2 regions of the Idiomarina piscisalsi genome follow, and region 1 is predicted to be linked to the other one. Evidence: predicted binding sites of a transcription regulator. Region 1 holds the regulator's gene; the other holds the start of a gene.

The links. The regulator MetJ, encoded in region 1, represses methionine synthesis genes. The targets are predictions, from matches to a motif close to TAGACGTCTAGACGTCTA.
Region 2: the regulator MetJ is predicted to act here: its motif matches at 2,362-2,379, upstream of msrA (peptide-methionine (S)-S-oxide reductase MsrA).

Annotation. Positions count from the first base shown of each region.
Region 1 is NZ_CP022133.1:162,683-170,856, forward strand. It holds gene CEW91_RS00735 (bifunctional aspartate kinase/homoserine dehydrogenase II) at 1-761, opposite strand, end outside; gene metJ (met regulon transcriptional regulator MetJ) at 948-1,271, shown strand; gene CEW91_RS00745 (malic enzyme-like NAD(P)-binding protein) at 1,268-2,512, opposite strand; gene rpmE (50S ribosomal protein L31) at 2,755-2,967, opposite strand; gene priA (primosomal protein N') at 3,135-5,345, shown strand; gene argS (arginine--tRNA ligase) at 5,453-7,195, shown strand; gene CEW91_RS00765 (SPOR domain-containing protein) at 7,202-7,771, shown strand; gene hslV (ATP-dependent protease subunit HslV) at 7,863-8,174, shown strand, end outside.
Region 2 is NZ_CP022133.1:596,924-605,097, reverse strand. It holds gene CEW91_RS02865 (RodZ domain-containing protein) at 1-148, opposite strand, end outside; gene CEW91_RS02860 (tetratricopeptide repeat protein) at 169-624, opposite strand; gene CEW91_RS02855 (bifunctional tRNA (adenosine(37)-C2)-methyltransferase TrmG/ribosomal RNA large subunit methyltransferase RlmN) at 658-1,794, opposite strand; gene ndk (nucleoside-diphosphate kinase) at 1,807-2,238, opposite strand; gene msrA (peptide-methionine (S)-S-oxide reductase MsrA) at 2,413-2,958, shown strand; gene CEW91_RS02840 (IscS subfamily cysteine desulfurase) at 2,980-4,113, opposite strand; gene iscR (Fe-S cluster assembly transcriptional regulator IscR) at 4,158-4,634, opposite strand; gene trmJ (tRNA (cytosine(32)/uridine(32)-2'-O)-methyltransferase TrmJ) at 4,695-5,417, opposite strand; gene suhB (inositol-1-monophosphatase) at 5,549-6,325, shown strand; gene CEW91_RS02820 (DUF3545 family protein) at 6,367-6,537, opposite strand; gene CEW91_RS02815 (hypothetical protein) at 6,703-7,158, opposite strand; gene CEW91_RS02810 (diguanylate cyclase) at 7,155-8,174, opposite strand, start outside.

The sequences.
Region 1 (8,174 bases):
CTGACAACTCGTTCGACTTTGCGCGGATCGGCTGAGTAAACGCCGGCAACGTCTTTCCAAATCGTGACTTGCTTTACGTCGAGCAAACTGCCGACCAAGGTAGCGGAGTAGTCACTGCCGTTACGACCCAAGGTCAGGCTTTCGCCGTTTAATCCGCGTGCAATAAAGCCAGTGACAATAAAGCGGGTGCCTGAATGCGGCGCAACGCGTTTGAGCAAGTTTTCCCGCGATGTTTTCACTTGAATTACTGGCTCTGGGGCGTCGGCGGCCAGTAAAAAGTCGCGCGCATCAATGTAGTCGGCGCGCGTTCCCTGCTTCTGAAGCAGAGCGGCTAATAAACGAGCAGACCAAAGTTCACCGTATGACAGAAGCTCTGCATTGTGCGTTATGGTTTCTTCGCCAGCTAACCACTGACGCCAGCGTTTGAAGTCGGTTTGCGACTGTTTCATCAGCCGCTCTGCGAGGTCGCCACTTAACAGTTCTTTAATAAGCCCTTGCTGAAACTGTTCGAGTTGGTCGAGTAAAATAGAGGCAGTATCACCCGGAGTGTCTTTCGCATTAATAATGGCGAGTATGCGGTTGGTGGTATCGCCTGCTGCAGAGACAACAACGAGATCACTGGCGCCGGCGTATTCTGTTACAATACGCGCAACACGACGGTAGCAGAATGCATCGGCTAAACTACTGCCGCCAAATTTATGCACCTGCACGCTGTCAGCCACGTTTTGTTTTTCTGCGTCAGTGATTGGTACGTCTGTCATCCTTTTTCCTTAATAACTCTGCGTCTACTGTGGCTTTCGAAAGCGCTGTTTCCCTAAGGCTAAAATATTGTGAGGCAAATGTCAGCAATTTTTAGCCATCTAGACGGATAAAAATTGACGGGGCCGCTCAGTTGGGTACAATTCAATATAACTTATGTGGTTTTGTTATAACGCAGGGCAAAAATAATGAAGTGGAACGGTGAATACATCTACCCATACGCTGAGCACGGTCTTAAGAGCCAACAGGTAAAAAAAGTGACGGTGTCTATTCCGACCCGTGTACTGAAAGTTCTTACGGATGAGCGAACTCGCCGTCAGGTCAACAATTTGCGCCATGCTACCAACAGTGAGTTGCTCTGTGAGGCATTTTTACACGCTTTTACGGGGCAACCGCTACCCACCGATGATGACTTGAAAAAGACAAACTCGGAGAAAATACCAAAAGCGGTGCGAGATGAGCTGGAAAAACGTGGTTTGCCCATCCCCACCGACGACGAATTAGACGATTAATCCATCATGTAATTTTCCGGCATGTCGATTTTGGCAACGCCGGACTTCACTGCTGCCTCTGCCACCGCGCGGGCAACACGTTGGCACAAGCGCGGATCAATAGGCTTAGGAATAATGTAATCTCTGCCAAAGCTGAGTGATTTTTCGCCCGCACCTTTTAACACGGATTCTGGCACTTCTTCTTTGGCCAATTGACGAATGGCTTCTACCGCCGCCACTTTCATTTCGTCATTAATTGCCGTTGCGCGGACATCCAGCGCGCCACGGAACATGAACGGGAAGCAAAGCACGTTATTCACCTGGTTTGGATAGTCCGAGCGACCTGTCCCCATGATGAGATCATCCCGCGCCTCTTTCGCCACTTCAGGTTTAATTTCAGGGTCGGGGTTAGAGCAGGCAAATATGACCGGGTTTGGCGCCATGAGCTTTAGTTCTTCCGGGCTTAACAAGTCAGGGCCGGACACGCCAACAAAAATATCGGCACCGTCAATAACGTCTTTTAACGTGCGCTTGTCGGTGTTGTTTGCAAACAGTTGCTTGTACTCGTTTAAGTCGTCGCGGCGGGTATGAATCACGCCTTTTGAGTCCAGCATATAAATGTGTTCGCGCTGCGCACCGCATTTAATCAACAACTCCATACAAGCGATAGCGGCAGCCCCGGCACCTAAACAAACAATGAGTGAGTCAGCCAGTTTTTTACCCTGAATTTCCAGTGCATTGAGCATACCGGCAGCGGTGACAATAGCGGTACCGTGTTGGTCGTCATGAAAAACCGGGACGTTGCAGCGTTCAATCAGCGCCTGTTCAATCTCAAAGCACTCGGGTGCTTTAATGTCTTCTAAATTAATACCACCGAAGGTATCGGCAATATTAGCCACGGTATTGATAAAGTCCTGTGTGGTGCGGTGACTAACTTCGATATCAATGGAGTCCAAACCTGCAAAACGTTTGAACAACAGTGCCTTCCCTTCCATAACCGGCTTCGAGGCGAGCGGACCTAAGTTACCTAAACCAAGAATGGCGGTGCCGTTAGATATAACCGCAACTATATTGCCCTTTGCGGTATAGCGATAGGCGTTGTCAGGGTCTTGAGCTATCTCGCGAACGGGCTCTGCGACGCCAGGGCTATAGGCTAATGCTAAGTCTTTGCTGGTTTCAGCAGGGGTTGTTAGTTCGACGGAAATTTTTCCGGGGGTTGGGTATTCGTGGTAGTCCAGTGCCTGTTGGCGAAAGTCAGTCATGAGGTACGTTGCCCAATTTGCTTTGCTGAGAATAATGATAGTCTATCGCTTCTCAGTGAAGAAACAAATCATACCTCCCGTTTGTGAGTGGACAGTAAACTTTTCGGGTGGTTAAAAGTACACCGCTTAACTTTTCTTTAACAATAGGCTGTTCAGCGAAGCGGGTAATAAAAAAGGCGCTGTTTAGCGCCTTTTCTAATGAATCTACTATAAAGTAGCGTTTTTTACAGGTTTTCTTAGGCTTATTTCTTGCCCAAAGTACCGAAACGCTTCTTAAATTTGTCAACACGACCGCCAGTGTCCATTACACGTTGCTTACCAGTGTAGAACGGGTGGCACTCTGAACATACGTCAACCAGCAAGTCTTCAGTGCGAGTTGAACGCGTTTCAAATTTATTGCCGCAAGAGCAAGTTACGTTAATTGCTTCGTACTTAGGATGAATACCTTGTTTCATGGGGTTACCTCAGTTATGGGCCGCATCGCCATTCGATCCAAAGCCGAACACCATGCGCAAAAAAACATCAATGATTTAAGAGTCGCGCATTTTATGCGATCCGGGGCTTGTGATCAAGCACAATCTATTGCCTTGTATTATCCGTTCGGGCGTTTCAAAATAGGCGTATGACGCAAGCCAGTACCAGCGGTGAACGGCGCTATAAAATCGCGTTGCCGCTACCTCTTCGACAAACGTACGATTATCTGTGCAAAAGCCCCGACCCTTTGCAGCAGGGCGTGCGCGTGCGTGTGCCCTTTGGTCAACGCCAACTTGTTGGTTATGTCGTGAATGAAGCCAATGACCCTGCGCCTAAGTTTGAGCTGAAGTACGTAAAAGCAGTGCTTGATCAACAGCGTATTTTTCCCGATGACGTGTGGCAGCTCGTGAATTGGGCAGCAGACTACTATCATCATTCTCTCGGTGATGCGGCGGCAAATAGCCTACCGGTGCTGTTACGTAAAGGCGATGCGCCGGAATATCTGACAGAAACCTTCTATGCGCTGACCGACTTAGGGTTGGCGCAGTCCATTAACGAATTAAAAGGCGCGACACGTCAGCAACAGGTATTGGCAGCATTAAAACATCAACCTTTAAGACGCAGTGACTTAAGCGATATTGGCGTAAGCTCAGCGGTGCTCAGAACGTTGCAGGACAAAGGCTGGATAACGGTTCAGGAGCGAGCACCTAAAAAACCAAAAGACTGGCGCAATCAAGAAACGGTATTGCGAGAAGACGGTCATGCGTTAAATACGGAGCAGGCGGTAGCGGTTTCAACCATCAACCAACAGAGTCAGCACAGTACGCTGTTGCTTGAGGGGGTAACAGGCAGCGGTAAAACAGAAGTGTATTTACAGGCCATGCAGCCGGTGCTGGAGCGTGGTGAACAAGTGTTGGTATTGGTGCCGGAAATTGGTCTGACACCGCAGACTTTGCAACGCTTTAAAGAGCGCTTCGATGTGCCCGTGGTGATGCTGCATTCCGCTATGAGCGATCGTGAGCGCTTGAATACCTGGCTGGATGCAAAGCGCGGTCATGCTGCTATTGTTATTGGCACCCGTTCGGCGGTGTTTACCCCCTGCCAGAAGCTGGGTCTCATTGTTGTGGATGAAGAGCATGACTTGTCTTACAAACAGCAGGACGGCTTCCGTTACCACGCTCGGGACTTAGCCACAAAGCGTGCGGCGCTTTTAGACATACCACTGGTATTGGGCAGTGCGACAGCTTCGTTAGAAACGCTGAATAATGCGGTGAGTAAGCGCTTCCACTGGCTTAAGCTGGGGCAACGGGCCGGCGGCGCGAAAATGGTTAAGCACGAGCTTATCGACCTAAAGCAGCAATCAATAAAAGCCGGTATTTCAAAAGCGTTGCAGGAGCAAATTCAAACCGAAATTGAGCGTGGCAACCAGGTATTATTGTTTTTAAACCGCCGAGGTTTTGCACCGGCGCTGATGTGTCATGAATGCGGTTGGTTGGCGCAGTGTCATCGTTGTGACGCTTATTATACGGTACATAAGACACACCAGCAGTTGCAGTGTCACCATTGTGGTAGCCAGCAGCGAATACCACGACAATGCGGTTCGTGTGGATCGCCGCAGCTTATCTCACACGGTGTTGGAACCGAGCAACTGGAACATACGTTAAAAGACTTGTTCCCGGGGCGCGGAGTCTTGCGTATTGACCGGGACTCCACACGTCGCAAAGGCCAGCTTGACGAGTACCTGCAAAGAGCCACCAATAACGAATACCCGCTGCTGGTAGGTACGCAAATGCTGGCAAAAGGGCATCATTTTCCCAATGTCACCCTGGTCGCTTTGCTGGACGTTGATGGCGCGTTATACAGTGCCGACTTTCGAGCCGCAGAGCGACTGGGGCAACTGTATACGCAAGTCGCCGGACGCGCCGGACGAGAACATAAAGCGGGCAAGGTGGTGTTGCAGACTCACCATCCGGAGCACGAGCTCATTCAGGACTTGCTTAATAACGGGTATTCGCACTTTGCGTTAACCGCCCTCGCGGAACGCCAGCAAAGCGAGCTGCCGCCCTTTTCGTATTTGGCATTATTTCGGGCGGAAGCGACCGATCGCGACGCGGTGATACAAGCAATGACTCAAATTCAGCAGTTAATGCCCGACGTTGAAGGGGCCTTCTTGTTGGGTCCAATGCCGGCACTAATGGAACGTAAAGCTGGTCGTTACCGGTATCAATTGCTGTTACATTGTTCTTCGCGAAAACTACGCTTTCAGCTTATTGAGCACTTGCTGCCGCAAATTAACGCGTTGCCATTATTGAAAAAAGTCCGCTGGTCGCTGGATATTGACCCACAAGACTTTAGCTGATTAACACTTAAGCGGTTTTTTTTATCGGGCGTAGCGATTAAACTATACGCTTTGAATTTGAGCGTCTTGAATTCCCTCGTCGATTTTTCATATAGGTAGTCGCATTAATGAAAGAACAACTGGAACAGTTACTGGCCGAAGCGATTGGTCAACTTAAAGCACAGGACACTTTGCCTGATGATCTCCCGGTAAATATTAAGTTGGACCGTCCACGAGACAAATCGCACGGTGATTTTGCGACGAACCTCGCACTGATGTTGGCGAAGCCTGCTAAGTCGAACCCGCGTCAGTTAGCCGAAGCCATTATTGAGGCGATTCCAGAAAATACGTTGCTGGCAAAAACCGATATTGCCGGACCGGGTTTTATTAATTTCACGATTTCACAAGACCAGTTGAAAGATCAGCTGAGCGCGATGTTCAGTAGCGACCGCCTGAACGTCGATGTTGCAGATAACAGCGAAACCATTGTTATTGATTATTCGTCGCCGAATTTGGCGAAAGAGATGCACGTTGGTCATTTACGTTCAGCCATTATCGGCGACGCAGTGTCTCGGGTCAGCGAGTTTTTAGGGCATAAAGTCATTCGTCAAAACCATGTCGGCGACTGGGGTACTCAGTTTGGTATGTTGCTGGCGTACATGGAAGCGCTGGACAACCAGTCAGCAGAGTACGAACTGAGCAACCTGGAAACTTTCTACAAAGCGGCGAAACAACGTTTCGATGAAAGTGAAGAATTTGCCGATCGCGCACGCCAGTTGGTGGTGAAGCTGCAGTCTGGCGACGAGTATTGCCTGAAGCTTTGGAACCAGTTTATTGATGTATCTCTCAGCCATTGTCAGGACGTTTATGACCGTTTAGGCGTTAAGTTAACGCGCGACGATGTCATGGCAGAAAGTGCTTACAACGATAAGCTGCCGGGTGTAATTGAACACCTGAAAGAAAAAGGACTGCTGACCGAGGATCAGGGCGCACAGTGTGTGTTCTTGGACGAGTTTAAAGGCAAAGAAGATGAGCCGTTGCCGATTATCGTGCAGAAAAAAGGCGGTGGCTATTTGTATGCCACTACGGACTTAGCGGCTATTGAATACCGCCAAAAAGTATTAGGCGGCGACCACCTGATGTACTTTGTCGACGCGCGTCAGTCGTTGCACTTTGACCAGATTTTTACGCTGGCTCGCAAAGCCGGTTTTGTCGAAGGCGATATTAAACTGGACCATTACGGTTTCGGAACCGTTATGGGCAAAGACGGTAAGCCATACAAAAGCCGTGATGGCGGTGTGACTAAGCTGGCCGACTTGCTGGACGAAGCCGAGCGCCGGGCGCTGGAATTACTGCAGCAAAAGACGACGGATTTAACGGAAGAAGAGCAACAGCGCGTTGCGGAAGTGGTCGGTATTAGCTCAGTGAAGTACGCTGACTTATCGAAAAACCGTACCAGCGATTACATTTTCGACTGGGATCACATGCTGACTTTCGAAGGAAATACGGCTCCGTATTTGTTGTATGCCTTTACCCGCGTCAACAGCATTTTTTATCGTCTGGGTGAAACCGGTTTTGATGAAAGTGCCGACTTCATTTTAGACGACGAGCGAGAGCTGGCATTAGCGAATCAGCTGGTGCGTTTCAACGAAGTGTTGGTGCAGGTTCAGAACAAAGCCATGCCGCACTTTTTATGCGGTTACCTGTTTGATCTTGCCGGTCGTTTCTCAAGTTTCTACGAAGCTTGTCCAATTTTGAATCAGGAAGATGAATCACTTCGTAACAGTCGTTTGAAGTTAGCACGGTTAACGGCCAATGTGCTGAAGCAGGGCTTAGATTTACTGGGTATTCCAACGCTGGAGAAAATGTAGTTGAGTATGGACTACGCGAATCGTAAGCCGAAGCAAAATAAGCGCAAGCCGTCGAAGAAAAAAGGCAGTAGTAAGAAAACGCAACGTGGCGCCAAGCCGGTTAACGACAGACAGCCAGTGCCCTGGGCTATCGTGGTTATCGCGATCGCTATCATTGCTGGCTTTGTCTATTTTCTGGTGTCGATTAGCGGCAAGTCTGAGGAGCAGACCAACCAGCCAGAAGTACAGGCACCACCGGCGGACTTGCTTCCGGAGAAGTCAGCTGAGCGCTGGCGCTATATTGAAGAGCTGGAAAGCAAAGAAGTCGAAGTGGACGTGCCTGAACGCGAAGTGGGACCGCCTAAGCTTATGCAGTGTGGCTCATTCCGTCAGCAGTCAGACGCTGAACGTTTGCGTGCCCAAATTGCGATGGCGGGGTTAGAGTCACAAGTTCGCGCCACCGAAGGCAATAACGGCTTGTGGTATCGCGTTATTCTGGGTCCTTATGAAACCAAACGTGATGCGGAACGCGATCGCCATAAGTTGCAGCGTAATCAGGTATTTGGCTGCGCCATATGGAACTGGAACATCGATTAGTCCCCACCCACCATTGAAAAATCCTCAAAGGACCCTCAGATACTGGTCATCGTTGTCATAAATTGACGCAAAGACAAAAGAGGGTCCTGATTTGACTACTATCGTATCGGTACGCCGCGGTGACAAAGTTGTCATTGGTGGTGATGGCCAGGTTTCACTTGGCAACACTGTAATGAAAGGCAATGCACGCAAAGTTCGTCGTCTCTACAACGACCAGGTTTTGGCTGGTTTTGCCGGCGGCACGGCGGATGCTTTTACCTTATTTGAACGTTTTGAAGCGAAGCTGGAACAGCACCAGGGCAACCTGATGCGTGCGGCTGTCGAGTTGGCAAAAGATTGGCGCACCGACAGAGCGTTGAGACGCCTGGAAGCCTTGCTGGCGGTTGCGGACAAAGAGTCCTCC
Region 2 (8,174 bases), 430 kb from region 1:
CAGCAACTTCTCGCTGACTTAACCCTTTAGCTTCACGCGCTTGTCGCAGAATATCACCGGGTCCCTGAACTGGCTGTTGTTGTGATTCTTGCGCCGCGTCAGAGTCCGCTGGATTGTTCTCTTTATTTGGTTCGTTTTCAGCAGTCATGATTGTTAGGGTGTTCCCTGTTAAGGCTGACTTGCGTAGTGGCCTTTGTTCTTTTCACACTGAGCCCTGTTCTGTTGGCTCTTTGTATGAAAGGGATACTGAGTATCAAGTCTTACTTTATCGAAATACCCGAGCGCTTTTTCCCATTCTCCAGCCATACACAATGCAACCGCATAGTTGTTATACAATGCACCGCTCATAGGTTGCCATGATAATGCCTGTTGGTAAAGTGACAAAGCAGAATCTGTCTCATTTGCTGCCAAATGCCATTGCGCCATGGCAATGACAGCATTTAAAGAGTGAGGACTATCTTCCAGCGCTGCTTGCAAATGCGGTTTAGCCAACGCTAACTTACCTTGAGTTAGGTAAGCAACGCCAAGCTGTAACCGAACGTCTTTACTTACAGGCAATGGGTCATTGGAACTGGCGGTACAACCCATCAACGCCAGTGCTATCAATAGCAAAGCGGCTCGCATTATCACACTCCTTGTGGTTGCGATTCATTGGTTTTACGAAGTCTTTACAGCAATCCCTTCACCGCCACGCTGCATTTGTTGGCGCTTAAGAATACGCTTGGTTCGGTCAATAACATCCCCAACCAGCTGGCCGCAGGCTGCGTCGATATCATCCCCGCGGGTTTTACGAACCATCACCGTAAAACCGTATTCCATCAGCACTTTAGCAAAGCGATCAATACGCGAGTTACTTGAACGCCCATAGTCTGACCCAGGGAACGGATTAAATGGAATTAAGTTTATTTTACTCGGGGTATCTTTTAGTGTTTTTGCCAGCTCATGCGCTTGGTCAGTCGAGTCATTCACATGATCTAACATGACGTACTCAACCGTAACTTTATGCTGAGCTTTGGACTGTTCAACATAACGCCGGCTAGACGCCAGAAATTCTTCAATATCGTATTTTTTATTGATGGGTACTATTTCATTACGCAACTCGTCATTTGGCGCGTGCAGAGAAATAGCCAACATCACATCAATGCGTTCGCGCAGTTTCTCAAGCGCAGGAACCACACCCGATGTACTTAACGTTACGCGACGCTTTGACAGGCCAAAACCAAAGTCATCCAGCATTAACTCCATTGCCGGAACCACATTGTTTAAGTTCAGCAGAGGCTCGCCCATGCCCATCATGACTACGTTAGTCACCGGTTTAATACCCGTTTTACCGTAAGCACCTAATAGCTGGTTTACTCGCCATACCTGGCCAATAATTTCCGCCACTGTCAGGTTACGGTTAAAGCCTTGCGCGCCTGTTGAGCAGAAAGTGCACTCAAGTGCACAGCCGACCTGAGAGGACACACATAGGGTTGCGCGATCGCGCTCCGGAATCCAGACCGTTTCCACGTCCTGGCCGTCAAACAACGTCATTGCAAACTTGATAGTGCCGTCTGATGACTGCTGTTGTTCACGAATTTCCGGTGCGCGTATTTCCGCAACTTGCTTGAGCTTTTCACGCAATTTCTTGTTGAGGTTCGACATATCGTCGAAGTCGTCAACACAAAAATGATACAACCATTTCATAACCTGATCGGCACGAAATGGCTTCTCTCCCATCTCGCGGAAGAACTCTCTCATTCCTTCGCGATTCAGGTCGAGTAAATTCACTTTTTTATCAATTGCGTTGGTCATAAAGCTCCGTTCTTAGCGTGTACGTGGGCAGATTTCTTCGTCGCTGAAGAAGTAAGCGATTTCGCGCGCAGCTGTTTCAGTTGCGTCTGAACCGTGTACCGCATTTTCGTCGATAGTTTCAGCATAGTCGGCACGCAGAGTTCCTGCCAGTGCTTCTGCTGGGTTCGTTGCACCCATGATTTCACGGTTTTTCAGTACCGCATTTTCGCCTTCAAGTACTTGAACAACGATAGGACCTGAAGTCATGAACTCAACCAATGCACCAAAGAAAGGACGCTCTTTGTGTTCAGCGTAGAAGCCTTCTGCTTGTTCTTTGCTTAAGTGCATCATTTTTGATGCAACGATACGCAGACCAGCAGACTCAAAACGGTTGTAGATAGCGCCGATAAGGTTTTTAGCAACCGCATCAGGCTTGATGATTGATAAAGTGCGCTCTAAAGCCATGTGTATTCACTCCAATAAAGATAGGAAAAATGAGTCGCGCGGATTATACGTGAGAATACGCTCGAGATCGAATCCAGAATGATTGTTTTTTCGTTCATTCTGATTTAGCATGGCAAAACAAATTAGCCATATAGACGTCTATTTAAACTTAAGTAGACACATGAGGAGTAAATCATGGCAACGAACAAAACAGAGCAAGCAACACTCGGCGGCGGGTGCTTTTGGTGTGTGGAGTCGGCATTCTTACAAGTCAAAGGCATCGAATCGGTCAAGTCGGGGTACACGGGCGGTCACGTCGAAAACCCAACCTATGAGCAAGTTTGTACGGGTGACACCGGTCATGCTGAAGTCGCACAACTCACCTATGATCCTGAACAGATCTCTTACCGCCAAATCTTAGAAATCTTTTTTACGCTGCATGATCCGACGCAGGTGAATCGTCAAGGTAACGACGTTGGCACTCAATACCGTACCTCTATTTTTTACCATAACGATGCGCAAAAGCATGAAGCCGAAAGCATTATTAAAGAATTAGAAAACGACGGCGCCTTTGCCGACCCAATCGTCACCGAAGTGACTGAGCTGGAAACCTTTTACCCGGCTGAGGACTACCACGAGAACTATTATGCCAGAAACCCGGAAAACCCCTATTGTCAGGCGGTGATTTCACCGAAACTCGCAAAATTCCGTAAAACGTTTTCAGGGTTATTAAAAGACTAAGTGCTTGGCGCAGCGCTATTACTAGCGTTGCGCCAACGTTTTATAGGTCTTCAAAATATGCTCAACCGCATGTTCGATATCGGCTGCGGTTGTGCCTCGACCAAAACTAAACCTCAGTGAAGCATGCGCCAATTCATCACTGACACCAATGGCTCTTAGCACATAAGAGGGCTCTACACTGGCAGAGGTGCACGCCGAGCCAGAGGACACCGCCAAGTCTTTTAGCGACATGAGCAACAGCTCACCTTCAACATGAGCAAATTGCACATTCACAATATGAGGCACGCGCTGAGTGTCGCTGCCGTTAAGCTGAATGCCCTCTTCCGCCAGTAACGGCGACAGAAACTGCTGACGCATACTGTCAAAGCGCTCAATGTCGGCACTGAGTTTTTCTGCAGCTAACTCTGCCGCCACACCCATACCAACAATTTGGTGTGTTGCCAGTGTTCCTGAGCGCATTCCACGCTCATGACCGCCACCATGCATTTGAGCCGCAATGCGAACTCGCGGTTGACGACGCACGTACAATGCGCCGATGCCTTTCGGACCATACATTTTGTGGGCAGAAATTGACATTAAATCGATAGGTACGCTTGCCACGTCTATCGTTAATTTACCGGCGGCCTGTGCCGCATCAACATGAAACAAGGTGCCATTCTCACGGCAGATAGTGCCAATAGTTTTGATATCCTGAATAACACCAATTTCGTTATTGACCCACATAACACTGGCCAAAATGGTGTCTTCTCGCAGAGCTGAGCGAAGCTCATCCATGTCAATAAGGCCGTCTTCGCCTACGTCTAAGTAAGTGACTTCAAAGCCTTCCTTTTCAAGCTGTGCACAGGGGTCAAGCACGGCTTTGTGTTCGGTTTTGACGGTAATAATGTGCTTGCCTTTATCGGCGTGGTAGTGCGCAACACCTTTTAACGCGAGATTGTCTGACTCGGTCGCCCCCGAGGTGAAAACAATTTCGCGGGCATCGGCATTAATTAAGTCGGCAACTTGGTGCCTTGCAATATCAACTAACTCTTCAGCTTGCCAACCGTATTTATGAGAACGTGACGCCGGGTTTCCAAATACCCCGTCCATGGTTAAGCAGGTTGCCATTTTTTCTGCCGCTTCAGGCGCTACTGGTGTGGTTGCAGCATAATCCATGTAGATGGGTTGTTTAGGCACGAAAGTCCTCCTGAAAAGTGCCGTTACAGTTGGCAGTTAACTTTTATATCTTCGTCCGATGCATGGCGTAAGTGCTGACGTTGCATAACATCACCCACATCAGAGTTCTTCATCAACTCGGCTAGCGTAATGCCATCCAAAAAGTCAGAAATTCGATCGCTCAAACCTTCCCACAATGAGTGCGTCAAACAGCGCTCACCACCTTGGCAGTTAGCTTTACCCTGGCACCGCGTTGCATCAATTGACTCATCGACGGCATGAATCACTGAGCCTACCGAAATATCAGCGGGCTCACGTCCTAGTCGGTAACCACCACCAGGTCCCCGCACACTGTCGACTAATCCATGCTTGCGCAAACGAGCAAACAACTGCTCTAAATAGGACAAGGAAATGCCCTGACGCTCTGAGATGTCAGCCAATGGGATGGGACCTTTTGCTGAAAACAAAGCCACATCAAGCATTGCGGTTACCGCGTATCGGCCTTTTGATGTCAGACGCATAGCAATTTCCTCGGGAAGTGTTATTCGTAAGTTGAAATTCTACATTCCCGACTATTTTAGTCAAGTATTGTCGACCGATTTATCCACAGACGCGAGCATTCCTCGCAAAATATTGATCTCGCTCTCTTCCGGACGCGCCCGATTATAAAGACGTCGCAATTTCGTCATCACCTGCCCCGGATGCTTAGGATTAATAAAGCCCGTATTTGTCAGTGTGGCTTCTAAATGGTCATAAAAACGCTCTAAATCATCCACTCGCGGGTACTCAGGAATGTCGGCTTCGACTTTCTCCTCCGCCTCAAGCCATTGCATGCGCACTTCGTAACAGACTGACTGAACGGCCATTGCTAAGTTCAGTGAACCATATTCCGGGTTGGTCGGAATATGCAAGTGAAAGTGACTTTGCTGAAGCTCTTCGTTCGTTAATCCACTACTCTCACGACCAAACACCAACGCAACCTTATGCTGAGTAGACTCTTGCAATACTTTTGCGGCTGACTCTCGAGGGCCAAGTAAAGGCCAGTCCAGAGTGCGGTTTCGCGCACTTGTCGCGACCACCAGTCCACAATCTGAAATCGCATCGTGCAAGTTATCAACAATGGTCGCGTTCGCCAGAATATCCGTTGCCCCCGCAGCGAGTGCCGATGCATGACTGTCTGGTTCCTGTACCGGGTCAACCAAGGCTAAGTCAGAGAGCCCCATCGTTTTCATAGCGCGGGCGACTGAGCCAATATTTCCAGTATGAGAAGTGTTCACCAACACAATGCGTATATTGTCGAGCATGAGTATTTCCTTTGCTTTGCGCGTTAACGTCTCGGCCTATTCTGCGAGGTTATCGAAAAGTTTGGCATGATACCCCAACACTGGTATGATCCGCGACCGAAAATTGTTCTTTTACAGCACAGGTAATTGGTATGCATCCGATGTTAAATATTGCGGTGCGCGCAGCGCGTGCGGCCGGCAAAATTTTAGTTAAAAATTTCGATCAGGGTAACCCTGTAGAAGCCGAATCTAAAGGCTTAAACGACTGGGTCACCGACATGGATAAAGCCGCTGAACAGGCTATTATCAACACAATTAAGAAGTCTTACCCCGATCACGGTATTATTGCAGAGGAAAGCGGTACCCAGGCTGGAACAGAAAATGATTTCCAATGGGTTATCGATCCACTAGACGGCACCACCAATTACATGCGCGGTATCCCCCATTTCTGTATTTCTATTGCATTGCTTCACAAAGGTTCTGTGCAGCAAGCTGTCGTGTATGATCCCATTCGAGAAGAGCTCTTCACTGCCTCACGCGGTGCAGGCGCACAGTTGAATGGTCGCCGTTTGCGTATTTCTCCGAAAGTTGAGTTGAAAGGCGCCATTTTATCAACGGGCTTCCCGTTCAAAATGAAAAGTCGGTTACCTGAATACCTGGAAATGTTTAATAAGTTATTTGAGCATTGTGCCGATGTGCGCAGAGCTGGTGCAGCAGCACTGGACTTAGCCTACGTTGCAGCCGGACGCCACGACGCATTCTGGGAAATGGGCTTAAAGCCCTGGGACATACTCGCCGGCGAATTATTGGTTCGCGAAGCCGGAGGTATTGTTAGTGACTTCCAGGGCGGCCATAACTATGTACAGTCAGGCAACATTGCCGCGGGTGCCCCTAAAGCCCTCAAGCAAATGCTCGCAAAAATTCGCTAAAGCAAAAACGCCGCTTGAAATGAATCAAGCGGCGTTTCTTTTTAGAGTTCGATTTCTTCTAAGTCGAGGTCTAGCGAGTAGTCCATTTCGGAGAGTTCTTCCCGCAGCCGATACTTTTCTTTCAGCTGCTCTATTTCACGCCATTTACGTTTTGCGGCGCGACCTTTGCCAGATTTGTCATTTACCTTTTGCAGTTCTTCTGAATGATCCATGGTAAGACCTCCTGCTTTTTATACGACTTTATTCTTATGGTTTTTGCGATGGTGTTAGCGCACTTGTTAACAAAAACACCACAACTCATAAGTACCACACACTTTGATACTTTAAAAGCTTTTTGTTGCAGATTTGTTAACTAATAATGGCAAAACTGTGAAGAATCAGGTGATAAGATCTATTTGCGGATAGTTGGTTTTAAAGAACTCTCGCACCGAATCTAGCTGTTGGATGGGAAAGACATAATGGTGGCTAATTTGATAGTTAAAAGGAAAGCTCAGAATAGCCGAGCTTTTATTGTACTCACCAACCGCTACGCGCTTTAACTTAGTTGAAGGTACCTGCTCAAGGCCGACCCGAAGCTTATCACCTTGAGCATCGAGCAGTGCCATAATATTTTTCACCTCACTTCTGTTATGAGACCGAGAAAAGGCATCAGGAGTGATATAGAACGCAAACAAAACCATTAACGCGCCATACAGCTGCCCCCAAAGCCTTAGATCGAAATAAAAAAGAGTCACATACGGAGCGAAAATCAAAACAAACTGAAGCCACTTGGGTAAATCACGAAGGTAATTCGCGAGGTTATCTTTCAATTTGCCGGCTTCAACGAATTTCATGACGTTTTATCCTGCTTATTTTTATACATTCTTTCATCGGCTATTTTTAATAGGCTCGGTATTCCATTATTCGTTTCAGAGCTTAAAGAAAAACCGATGCTTAAAGAAGGAGCGATAGAGCCTGTTTCGGTCTGGATCGCTTTAGACTCTACATACTGTTTTATCTGATTTAGCTTTTGCTCAGCAACGTTATTATTATCAACCCGATTGAGTATCACCAGAAACTCGTCCCCACCTAAGCGGGCAACAATATCAGACGCTCGCGTTGATTCTTCAAGCGACTCAGCAACAAGCCTCAGCATGTCGTCACCGACTTCATGGCCAAGAACATCGTTAATTGATTTGAACCGGTTTAAATCAATTGCCAATATACAAAACTGTGCACTATCTCGTTGCTTACTAAGAAGCTTTTCCAAGTAGCTGAAAACAAAGCGCCTGTTAAAAAGGCCCGTCAATGGATCTTGATTAGCCAGCTTCCTCTCTGCTCTATAGTACCGCCATAATAAGTAAACTCCGCCGTAAAGTATGGCGTAGAGTGCGACTATGCCCCAGTAACTAGCCGTCAATGCTAACTTCTGCCTATCGGTCAGCGTCGTGTCGAAGTTCGCCGCAATCCACCACTCACCATTAGGAACAACAATTTTTCCTTGGTAATCTGCATTATTAAAAGAGCTTACATCTCCTTCAAATACCTCACCCTGTTGCCCAAGACCATTGACTCCCCGAAGAGCGATTTTCGCATTGCTCATGTTCGATAACCCAGAAGCTTTCATCAGCTTCTCGTAGTCAATAACAACGCTTATTGAGCCCCAGTAATTTTCGCTTCGTGGGTAATCGTCAAATATCGGTAGTCGGGCAATAATTGCCGTCCCGCCCTGCACTAGCTCCAATGGCCCTGCAAGATAAACGTCTTTTGATAGTCTCGCAGCTAGTACGGTTTCGTACTGCGAAGGAACCGTTCGAAAGTCCAGGCCAATCGCCTTCTCATTTCCCTCTGTTGGAAAGTTCTTAGCGAT